3 regions of the Pseudarthrobacter sp. H2 genome follow, and region 1 is predicted to be linked to each of the others. Evidence: riboswitches for the same ligand, from Rfam matches in the RefSeq annotation. Region 1 holds a riboswitch; each other region holds the start of a gene.
The links. Region 1 has a riboswitch for S-adenosylmethionine ahead of ACQCSZ_RS22455 (DUF1737 domain-containing protein). Riboswitches for the same ligand answer to the same signal wherever they lie in the genome.
Positions count from the first base shown of each region.

Region 1 (3,745 bases):
GCTCGGGATGGGTTCCGAAGACGCGGGCTGGCTCAGCGACGCCATTGGTGTTCCCGGTGTCTTCTGGGCCTTTGGCGCCTTCGCCCCGGAACTCTTCGAGGACGGAGCATCACCGGCCGGCAACCACTCGCCGTTCTTCGCCCCGGAAGCACACGCCGCCGTCGTCGGAGGAACAGGTGCGGCACTTTCCGGAGTGCTAGCCTATCTGGGCCGGAACTGAGATGACACGGGGCGGCAGGCTTGCCTGCCGCCCCGTGCCGTTAAGGTATCGACGCCGGCCGGCGTCGAAGGCGGGAAGCAGCAGTGAAAGGAACCGGACATGGAGCAGCTTGATACGCTCGATCGGCAGATCATGGCCGCGCTCGTGCGCAATGGCCGCGCCCCGTGGCGGCTGATCGCCGAGGTCCTGGGCCAACAGGAACGGACCGTGGCACGCCGCGGCAACAAACTGCTCGAATCCGGTGCCGTACGCATCAACGCCTTCATCAACCCCGCGGCAGTAAGCTCGCGCGCTGCCTTCCTGCTCCGCGTGACGGCGCCTCCCAGACAGCTGCGCCAGGTCTGTTCGTGGCTCGCCGACCAGGACGAGTCCTCGTGGGTCAGCGCCCTATCCGGATCGAGTGAGGGAGTGGCGGAAATGTTCCTCGCTCCCGATGAGCTCGCAGAGCTGCTGTACCACCGTCTCGCGAAGGTGGAGGGCGTCCAGTCGTTCACCATGATGCCGCTGTTCGAGTACTTCCGGACCCCCTCCGGCTGGACGCCGGACGTCCTGGCTAAACAACAATATGCCGCGCTGCACCCCGATGAGGATGCCCGCCTGGCCGGCACGCCGAGCGGCCATCCCCCGCTCGATGACACCAGCCGGATGCTGGCCGGGCTGCTGCACCGCAACGGCCGGGCCACCATGGACGAGCTCGCTTCAGACCTGTCTGTCTCCAAGGCAACCGTCAGCCGGCGGCTGGATGCGATGACCAGCTCCGGCACCTTGTTCATCAGGGCCGTGGCGGACCTGCCGTCATTGGGCTTCCCCGTCGAATCCCTGATCAGTATCACCTGTGCGGATGCAGCGACGGAGGGGCTGGGGGCACACCTGGCCGGGCTCCCCGTCACGCGCTGGGCCGCCGCCTCCGGCGAGCAGCTCGTGGCGCAGGTGGCTTTGGCCACCCTGGACGACCTTCGGCTGCTGCTGGCTGATCTCCAGAAACGGGACGGCGTGGCCTCGGCCCGGTCCTCCATCTATGCAGAGGTGTTCAAGCGAAGCACCGTGCGGTACCACGACGGAGTTCCGGAGAGGCCCGCGGCGGTAGCCTGAGCCGGCCGCGTGAAGAGGCTACGGCTTCGGCGCCGAAAGCGATTGGAAGACCGCCGTCCTGGGCCGCTCCGCCAAGGTCATGGGCGCCGGGATTTGGCGATGCCGAGCATCTGAGCGAGGGTCAGTTGGTGCATCCGGTGGTGGACCGATCACGCGGTCCCTTGAGGCGTGGCGTCCTGGCCGTGGCGGGCAGGGCCGATATGATAGACCGGACCTCTGACGGGTGGCCCCCGCATGCGCGGTTCCGCCCCGTTGGGCCATGACGGCAACGGTGCCTGTCCGGGACGAATGGAGTACTCAATAACGCAGACCCGACGAATGATCCTGCCCGCCGCATTACCCCGCGAGATTGCTGAGAACAACGCGTACTCTTACGGGGTCCTGGACGGGGACGTCCTGCATGTCTCCGGCATGGTCGCCTTTGCACCCGACGGCTCCTACGTGGGCCTGGGGGACATCCAGGCGCAGGCCACCCAGGTCTTCGAGAACCTCACCGCCGTCCTCGAAGAGGCCGGCGGCACGCTGGAGGACATCGTCTCCACCACGACCTATCTCGCTGCCGCCGAGTACGCCGCCGCCGTTGGGGCGGCCCGGAAGAGGTACTTCACCGGCCCCGTTCCGCCGACCTCGACCGTGGTGGTAGCACCCATGGCGCGAGAGCAGTTCCTGGTGGAGATTTCGGCCATAGCCCGCCTCCAGGGCTGACAGCAGAGCTGCGTTCTTGCGGTGATGGCACCGACGTGAGGCAGTTACTGTCGGCGTCGGGGGCTATCGCCACCGCCACGGACCCGCGGGGCGCGGCGAGTGTAGACGGAGCCGAACGGGTCGGCGCCGACCGCCTCCACGCGCCCGCCCGACTTCTCCTTCAGATAGCGGCCGGTGCCGCTGATGGTTCCGCCGGTCCCGACGCCCGCGACCACGTGCGTGACCTTGCCGCCGGTCTGCTCCCAGATCTCCGGGGCCGTGGTTTCGTAGTGAGCCCGCGGGTTCGCCGGGTTGTCGAACTGCAGGGGACGCCACGCCCCCGGGGTCTCCGCCGTGATCCGTTCCGGCATCCTCCTTTGCAACGTTGCCGGCGGCCCGTTACTCAACATGACGACGGCGGCGGTGCGGGCCGGCGTCGTAGGTGTTACGTTTTTGGGGAGTAATGAGACCCGGCGCCAAGCCCTGACTGGCCGGTCGGCAACCCTCCCTTTCGCGGCGGGGTGCCTCAGGTGAATACTCGGCATATCGACCATTCGAGCTGCAAGCGTGAGAGAAGGAGATCGTCGTGCCCGACGCGTCCACCCAGGCGGCACCGCCCGCCACCCCCGCCACCGAAGAAAAGCTGGCCTACCGCCTGTTCACCGGCCCCGACGACCGCTCCTTCTGCGAGCGCGTTGCCGCGGCCCTGGCCGAAGGCTACGTCCTGCACGGGAGCCCCGCCGCCACCTTCAACGGCACCACCGTCATCGTGGCGCAGGCCGTCGTGCTGCCGGCCGCGATCGCGAGTGCGGACGCCGCCGTCGCCAGCGCGGTGGATGACCTGGAAAGCGACGGCTTCGGCGCCGACGAAGCCTTCGAGGGCCACGCATGAGCTACGCCGGAGACCTCACCCCGCAGGAAGCCTGGGCCAAGCTCGAGGCGGGCGCCGTCCTGGTGGATGTCCGCACCGAGGGTGAGTGGGCGCACATCGGCATCCCGGACACCAAGGCCACCGAAAACGATCCCCTGTTCATCCAGTGGACCTTCCCCGGCGGCATCCCGAACCCGGATTTCATCACTCAACTCCAGCAGCAGGCCCCGGACAACGACGGCGCCGAGCTCGTGTTCCTGTGCCGCTCCGGCCAGCGCTCCATCGCCGCCGCCACCGCCGCCACGGAGGCCGGCTTCACCTCCTACAATGTCCTTGAGGGCTTCGAAGGCGAACCGGACCGCTACGGCGAGCGGACGGTCAACGGCTGGAAGAACCGCGGCCTGCCCACCAACCTCGGAAAGCACTAAGTGACCTTCAATCCCGACGCCGCCGGCTGGAGCCCCGACACCCAGGCGGTCCGGGGCGGACTGGACCGCACCGGCTTCCAGGAAACCACCGAACCGATCTTCCTCAACTCCGGCTTCGTCTACGAATCCGCCGCCGCCGCCGAACGCGCCTTCACCGGGGAGGACGAGCGCTTCGTCTACTCCCGCTACGGCAACCCCTCGGTCGCCACCTTCCAGGAGCGGCTCCGGCTGCTGGAAGGCACCGAGGCCTGCTTCGCGACGGCGTCGGGCATGTCCGCGGTCTTCACCGCCCTCGGCGCGCTGCTCGGCGCCGGCGACCGCGTGGTCGCCGCACGCTCCCTGTTCGGCTCCTGCTTCGTGATCCTCAACGAGATCCTCCCGCGCTGGGGCGTGGAAACGGTCTTCGTGGACGGGCCGGACCTGGAACAGTGGCGCTCCGCCCTGTCGGAG
Region 1 covers NZ_CP189594.1:4,835,497-4,839,241, reverse strand. The annotation lists gene ACQCSZ_RS22480 (amidohydrolase) at 1-220, shown strand, start outside; gene ACQCSZ_RS22475 (Lrp/AsnC family transcriptional regulator) at 320-1,312, shown strand; partial or broken gene ACQCSZ_RS22470 (L-arabinose isomerase family protein) at 1,329-1,406, shown strand; gene ACQCSZ_RS22465 (RidA family protein) at 1,601-2,017, shown strand; partial or broken gene ACQCSZ_RS22460 (pyridoxal-phosphate dependent enzyme) at 2,104-2,406, opposite strand; SAM riboswitch class IV at 2,456-2,570, shown strand; gene ACQCSZ_RS22455 (DUF1737 domain-containing protein) at 2,583-2,888, shown strand; gene ACQCSZ_RS22450 (rhodanese-like domain-containing protein) at 2,885-3,295, shown strand; gene ACQCSZ_RS22445 (O-succinylhomoserine sulfhydrylase) at 3,296-3,745, shown strand, end outside.

Region 2 (3,745 bases), 1.3 Mb from region 1:
CCGATTCTTCAGGGTAGCCGGGGCGGACCCTTTCATAGTGCTCGCCGCCGTCCTGGAAGCTCTGCCCCAGCTGCTGGCGTCGCTCATGGTGGAGTTTGGGGCCGCCGCGTGCCACGTGCGATCTCCTTCGGCAGATCCGGTTGGGTATCCTCCGAATTTACCGCATGCGGCAGCGGGCGCCGGTCCCCGGTGCCGGACGCCCGGCCCCGGACGGCTGCCGCCTAATCCAGGGAGCAGGGGGCTGCGCCCGCGGTGCCCGGCGTGTTCGGTGCCCAGTGCGGGTAGCTGCGGGAATCGTTGGACGGGACCCAGCGGCCGGCATCCACCACGTAATCCCAGCCGAGGCCGGTCTGCCGCAGCTCCTGGATTCCGGCGAGCAGCCGCTGCGCATCCTCCAGCCGCGAGCCGAGGCCGAAGCTTGCCCGCAGGGAACCGGAAGGCAGCCCGAGCCGGCGGAGCAGGGGATGGGCGCAGAAACGGCCGTCCCGCAGGCCGATACCGTGTTCGGCCGAAAGGTAGGCCGCCACCAGGCCTGCGTCGTAGCCTGCAACCGAGAAATTCACGACGCCGATGGTCCCGGCGCCCTGTTCCGTGTCGGAGAAGATCTGGTGCACGCTCACGCCGTCGATGCGCTGGAGCCCCTCGACGAGGAAGGACCGGATGGCGTTCTCATGGGCGTGCCATTGCTCCTCGTCCAGCGCCGCGATCACCTCGGTGGCGCGGGCCAGCGTGGCGGCACCCAGGACGTTGGGGGAGCCGCCCTCGTGCCGTGCCGGGCCGGTGGTCCAGCTGACGGTGTCGAGCCTGGCGTCCAGGACCGCGCCGCCGCCGGCGAGGTGCGGGGTGCCGGCGTCGAGCCAGTCCGGGCGCCCCACCAGCACGCCGGCGCCGAACGGTGCGTAAAGCTTGTGGCCGGAGAAGGCGAGATAGTCGACGTCGTCCGCGGCGATGTTGATGCGCCGGTGCGGGGCGAGCTGGGCGGCGTCGACGACGATCCGGGCGCCGTACTCGTGGGCCAGGGCGGCCAGGGCCCGGATCGGCAGGATTTCCCCGGTGACGTTGGAGGCTCCGGTGACGGCGAGCAGGCTGATCCCGCCGTGCGCCAGTTCCCCGCGCAGCCGCTCCAGGGTGGCCGCCAGGGTGGGGGCGGCGACGACGCTGCGGTGCGGCACCTTCTGCCACGGCAGCAGATTGGCGTGGTGCTCGATGTCGAGGTAGAGGACCTCGCCGGTGTGCTTGCCGCCGCGCACGGGCAGGCAACCGGCGAGCAGGTTGAGGGAATCGGTGGTGTTCCGGGTGAAGATGACCGCATCGTCTGCCCGGCCGCCCACGAAGCCGCGCACAATGCTGCGGGCGTTCTCGTAGACGGACGTGCTGATCTGGGAGGCGTAGCCGGCGCCGCGGTGGACGCTCGCGTAGAACGGAAGGATCTCGTTCAGGTAGGCGGACACCACGGACAGGGCCGGTGCCGAGGCGCCGTAGTCCAGGTTGGCGTAGCGGACGTGGCCGCCCTGGATGAGGGGGGCCTGGATCTCGGCCCCGGTCACCGCGGAGAGCGGGCGGCCCGCGACGGCGAACCGTGCGTCCGGGTCCCCACCTTCAGTGGAGTCAAGCGCAGTGGAGTCAAGCGCAGTGGAGTCAAGCGCAGTGGAGTCAATCGCAGTGGCGGCGGGGAAAATGGCGGTTGTCAAAAGGACCTCATTCGAACAGGACCCCACGCTCCGGGGATCCGCGCTTGCCGGGTCCACTCCGGACCGGCCAGGTCGTCACCCGGGGCACCCCACCGCGAATGGAGGGTTGCCGGCCAGCAAACCGGGGTTTAGCGCTGGCACTCGTGACCTGCATCGAGCCTAGGACAACCACGCCGCCGGGGAAAAGGCCACGCTCCAATGTGAAGCGGTTTGTTACGCCATGTAGCTAGAGAGCAGCCGCAGCGGCCGGAGCGGCCGGGACGCTTTCCACGGAGCTCATCGTGCCGGGTATCCGCGGGATGGTGAGCTGGACGTTGAGGCCGAAGAGGGCTTCCAGGGCTGCCGCGTAATCGTCCTGGCGGCCGGCCGTGGCCAGTTCCCTGGCGCGGACCGTCGGGATGTGGAGCAGGCGCCGGACGATGCGGCGCAGAGCGGAGTTCACTTCTTCAGCCGTGGCGCCGCACCCGTGTTGTTTCGTGACGCGCTCCATTTCAGCCTCGAGGACTTGATGGATGTGCAGGCGCAGGGCAACGATGGCCGTGTCGACCATGCGGATTGCCTCTTGTTCCTCGAAGCGGCGCGCTGCCTGCCGGACCAGGGCACCGGCAACGCGGAGCGCCTCCGCGTCCGCCGGGGGAGCCGCCAGCCGGACCGATTCGAGGGTGATCAGTTCAATGCCCGGAAGATCCGCCACGTGAGGGTCGAAATCATGGCTGGGGGCGAGATCGATGACGGTGAGGGGATGGGCAGCTTCGTCCCTCCAGGCTGCCAGTTGGGCCGCGCCGATGCGCGTTTCGGTGCCGCTGCAGCCAATGATGATGTCTGCCCGGGCAACGGCTGCGGGCAGTTCCCGGGCCGTCAGCGCCGTTCCTCCCCTGGCCGCCGCAAAGGCGTCCGCACGGCCGGACTGGGAAAAAACATAAGTGGCTGAACACCGCCTGCTTCTGAGTATCTCCGCAACGCAGGCCGCGTACGCTCCGGTGCCGAAGAGGACCACGGACACATCGTCCAGGGCCGGCTGCCCCGATCCGGCGGCGGCAAGGTCAAGGGCCACAGAGGCTATGGACCTGCTCGTGCTGCTGAGCGCGGTCCGGGCCCCCACCTCCTTCCCCGTGCGGGAGGCCGCCTGGAACAGCCGGATCAAACGCCCGCTCGCGGTACCCGCAGCCTGCGCTTCAGCGAGGGCACGGCGGGCCTGGCCGGCGACTTCGCGCTCACCGACAACAACCGAATCGAGGCCGGTCACGACGGCGAAAAGATGCTTCGTCGCCGATTCCCCATGCGTGTGCTCGAACAGTGACGCGAGCAGGGCGGCGGCCAGGCCCGTGCAGAGGCCGACAGAGTCCAGGGCATCGGAACAGGCGGTATCAACGTCCCCCGCAGGTGAGACCTCGCAGTAGATTTCAAAGCGACTGCACGTGGACAAGACCACGGATCCGGAAACGGCGGAACTGCCGGCCAGGATGTGCCGGGCCAGCCGCGAGGAAACGGAGTGCAGCCGGGCGGCAGATTCAATGTCGAGATCACGGTACTTCGCAACGAGCACCAGCAGGACCGGGCTGCCCCCGGAGTCACAGGATCCGGGATCCACATGCTGAAATGTTCCAGACAAGGCCGCTTGCCTCCCAACAGATGTCCGCACCACGTCGTGTCCACAGCGGAGACCGCCGCTGTGGACAGGATCGTGCAGAGGCCCTTGGGAATCCTTGAGCCGCAGGACCGCCCGGAAGACCACGCCCCAGACAAGAACGACGGCGGACGCCCCCGCCGCTAGAACTCAAGGGGGCATCCGCCGTCGCGTGTTTCCTGGCTGCGGACGTCTGTCAGAGCAGGTCGTCCAGGCCCGGGTTGAGGCGCTTGAGGACTTCCGAGTGCAGGATCGAGTTGGTGGCGAGGGCGTTGCCGCCGAACGGGCCGTCTTCCCCCTCCAGGGAGGTGAAGCGGCCGCCGGCCTCGGTGACGATCGGCACCAGGGCGGCCATGTCATAGAGGTTCAGTTCGGGCTCGCAGGCGATGTCCACCGCGCCCTCCGCGAGCAGGCAGTAGGACCAGAA
Region 2 covers NZ_CP189594.1:900,387-904,131, forward strand. The annotation lists gene ACQCSZ_RS04210 (class I SAM-dependent methyltransferase) at 1-115, opposite strand, end outside; gene ACQCSZ_RS04215 (aminotransferase class V-fold PLP-dependent enzyme) at 222-1,691, opposite strand; SAM riboswitch class IV at 1,727-1,840, opposite strand; gene ACQCSZ_RS04220 (glutamyl-tRNA reductase) at 1,918-3,282, opposite strand; gene hisN (histidinol-phosphatase) at 3,515-3,745, opposite strand, start outside.
Region 2: linked by a shared signal. The riboswitch ahead of ACQCSZ_RS04215 (aminotransferase class V-fold PLP-dependent enzyme) and the one ahead of ACQCSZ_RS22455 (DUF1737 domain-containing protein) in region 1 are both predicted to bind S-adenosylmethionine.

Region 3 (3,745 bases), 2.1 Mb from region 1:
GGACCAGTGCCGGTGCAGGGTCTCCATGAACGAGGAAATCCTGTCGTAGACATCGGAGCCGGACTCACCTTCGCGGAAGCGGTAGAAGAAGTGGCCGTAGGCGTTGCGGAGCTCCTTCTGGTCCTCGATGTCGTCGGCGATCTGGAAGTTGGCCCAGTCCTGTTCCCGCAGCCGCGGCTCTTCGATGACGCGCTCGACCAGGGGCCCCAGGTTGAGGGCCTCGAGGGTCTGGTAGGCCCGGAGGTACGGGGAGACATAGACGCACACCTGTCGCCCGTCCAGCTGCCGGCGGACCTGCTCGCCGGCCGCCGTGGCCTGTTCGACGCCGAGCGGAGTCAGGGGGATCCGGTAATCGGGCACCCGGTTGTAGATCGAGGTGTCGGCGTTGGCGGCGGACTGGCCATGCCGGATCATGATGATTTTCCCGGGCGCACTCATAAGCTCCAAGCATAGGGCCGGCCGGGGCGCCGGCCATGGAAGAGCCCGGGCGCCGGCCCCGGAAAAGCCGGGATCAGGCAACTACCGGCAAGTGCGGGCAAGATGGGAACATGTTGGTTCCCTCCCGCCGTCGGCTGCGGCTAGAAGTATGGATTGTGCTGGGGCTGTCGCTGGGGCAGTCGGCGGTGTACTCGGTGGTCCAGTTGCTGGACAAGCTGACCAAGGCGCCGCTGGCGCAGGGGACGTCCACGCTGAACCGCTCGCAGAGCAGCCGTGAGTACTTCGACCTCACGTACCAGCTGCTGGACATCATCTTCGCCCTGGTCCCGGTGGTCCTGGTGATTTATTTCCTCACCGAACACCGGGCGGGCCTGTCCGGAAGCAGCCGTCGCGGCGCCTCGGCGTTCCGGAAGCTGGGCCTGGATTTCGCCAGGCCCGGCAAGGACGTGCTGCAGGGGCTGGGGCTGGCCGCCCTGATCGGGATTCCGTCCCTGGGCCTGTACGCCGCCGGCCGCGCCCTCGGCATCACGACGGCGATCATCCCCAGCGCGCTGGACTCCTATTGGTGGACTGTCCCGGTGCTGGTCCTGTCCGCGGTGCGGCACGGGATCGTGGAGGAGGTGATCGTCGTGGGCTACCTGCTGGACCGGCTCGGCAAATTCGGCTGGAGCATGCCGGCGGCGATCTTCGTCAGTTCCATGCTGCGCGGCAGCTACCACCTGTACCAGGGCTTCGGGCCCTTCATCGGCAACGCGGTGATGGGAGTGGTCTTTGCCCTGGTCTACACGCGGACCCGGCGGGTGATGCCGCTGGTCATCGCGCACGCCGTCCTGGACACCGTGGCCTTCGTCGGATTCAGCCTCTTCGGGAAGGCGATCGGCCTGGGCTGAGGCGGCGGCCGGGGCGGCGGCTGGGAAGCGGGCCGCGAAGGAGGCATTAAAAAGAATTCGGCCGCCATCGGTGGGTGGCGTCAGTGGCACCCGCTGATGGCGGCCGAAGAGTTGGGCGGCGGGAGCGTCAGATGGTGACGGCTCCGGTTGCCGTTTCGAAGGTGACGGACAGGATGCCCGGCGTGCCGCGGGGGGCCAGCCAGTTCACGGCAACGTCTTCCAGCGGCTTCTCCACCGGCACGCCGAGCCACTCGGTGACGCGCTCTGCTGAGCCGGCGATCGTGAGGGCGGACATCTTGACGTTGCTCGGGTAGGCGTTGGACGGGTGAAGTTCCGGATCGCCCTCCCACTTGAGCATGTAGGGGACCTGCGGATCCGCAATGAGGCCCAGGATGCCGATCTGCTTCCAGACGAGCTCACGGCCGTCCGGGAACTTCCGGTTGCCGTTGACCGCGGCGCGGCCAAGGCGTTCCTCGAAGGGTGCCAGGTCGTCGACCTCGACACACCAGCCCATCCAGCCGCCGCCCGCTTCCGAGCGGGCGCGGACTGCCTGGCCAAAGGGGGCCTTGTCGGAAGCCGGATGGTTCAGGGCCTCCACGACCTCCAGATACTTGTGTCCCGCGAGCGGGATAATCATGTTGCGGGTCCCGAACCGGGGATGTACTCCGCCCTTCACGGCTTCGACGCCGAGGGCGGACGCAATTCGTTCGGTGGTGGCTGCCAAGCCATCGTGTTCACAGGCGTAAGAGACATGATCCATGCGCATGCCATCATCTTGGCACTTTGTGATGGGGCTCTCAGCTTAGGCGGTCCTAACCGTGGTGGGATGTCCTGCCGGGATTTGCTGGGGGAACCGCTGCGCCTTCATCTTCGTCATAAAGCTATCCAGCGCGGCTGGGGCGTTCCTAGACTGAAGCCAGGTCATGAGTGCCAGCGCACAGCCCCGGCTTGCTGGCCGGCAACCCTCGTATCGCGGTGGGGTGCCCCGGGTGAAGACCTGGCCGTCCGGCGCCCGCCGGAGGGCAAGCGCGGCGCCGCTGCCGTCCCGGGCGATGAGCCCAGGGCGGCCTGTGCCCGGTCCCCTGAGGAGCTGTTCCGATGTCCAACGCCTGGTCCTTCGAAACCCGCCAGATCCACGCCGGCCAGGAGCCGGACAGCGCCACCGGCGCGCGGTCACTGCCCATCTACCAGACGACGTCGTTCGTCTTCCCCAGCGCCGAGAGCGCCGCCAACCGCTTCGCGCTGGCCGAGCTTGCCCCCATCTACACCCGGATCGGGAACCCGACCCAGGACGCGGTGGAGCAGCGCGTGGCCAGCCTCGAAGGCGGCCTCGCCGCCCTGCTGCTCAGTTCCGGCCAGGCCGCGGAGACCTTCGCGATCCTCAACGTTGCCGAAGCCGGCGACCACATCGTGGCCAGCCCCAGCCTCTACGGCGGAACCTACAACCTGCTGGCCCACACGCTGAAGAAGTTCGGCATCTCGGTCACCTTCGTGGCGGACCCGGACAACCTGGAGCAGTGGCGCGACGCCGTCAAGCCCAACACCAAGCTGTTCTTCGGCGAGGTGGTGTCCAACCCGCGCCAGGATGTGCTGGACATCGAAGGCGTCTCGAAGGTGGCGCACGAGGCCGGCGTGCCGCTGATCGTGGACAACACGCTGTCCACCCCGTACCTGATCCGTCCGATCGAGTGGGGCGCGGACATCGTGGTGCACTCCGCCACCAAGTACCTCGGCGGCCACGGCGCCGCGATTGCCGGCGTGATCGTGGACTCCGGCAACTTCGACTTCGGCAAGGACCCGGAGCGGTTCCCCGGTTTCAACACCCCGGACCCCACCTACAACGGCCTGGTCTACGCCCGGGACCTCGGGGCGGACGGCGCCCTGGGCGCCAACCTCTCCTACATCCTCAAGGCCCGCGTCCAGCTGCTGCGCGACCTCGGCTCGGCCGTCTCCCCGTTCAACGCCTTCCTCATCGCCCAGGGCATCGAGACCCTGAGCCTGCGCGTGGAACGCCACGTCGCCAACGCCACCAGGGTGGCTGAGTGGCTGGAGGCGAGGGACGACGTCGAATCCGTCGCCTACGCGGGGCTGCCGTCCAGCCCCTGGTACGAGCGTGGCCGCAAGTACGGGCCCAAGGGCACCGGCGCGGTCGTGTCGTTCAACCTCGCCGGCGGAGCGGAGGCTGGCAAGCGCTTCGTTGATGCGCTCGAGCTGCACTCGCACGTGGCGAACATCGGCGACGTGCGCTCCCTGGTCATCCACCCGGCGTCGACCACCCACAGCCAGCTCACGGCGGAACAGCAGGCAGTGGCGGGCGTGACGCCGGGGCTCGTGCGGCTCTCGGTGGGACTGGAACACATCGACGACATCCTTGCGGACCTCGACGCCGGATTCCGGGCGGCCAAGAGCGCCTGAGA
Region 3 covers NZ_CP189594.1:2,733,935-2,737,679, reverse strand. The annotation lists gene ACQCSZ_RS12970 (histidine phosphatase family protein) at 1-438, opposite strand, end outside; gene ACQCSZ_RS12965 (CPBP family intramembrane glutamic endopeptidase) at 549-1,328, shown strand; gene ACQCSZ_RS12960 (VOC family protein) at 1,456-2,094, opposite strand; SAM riboswitch class IV at 2,248-2,363, shown strand; gene ACQCSZ_RS12955 (bifunctional o-acetylhomoserine/o-acetylserine sulfhydrylase) at 2,427-3,743, shown strand.
Region 3: linked by a shared signal. The riboswitch ahead of ACQCSZ_RS12955 (bifunctional o-acetylhomoserine/o-acetylserine sulfhydrylase) and the one ahead of ACQCSZ_RS22455 (DUF1737 domain-containing protein) in region 1 are both predicted to bind S-adenosylmethionine.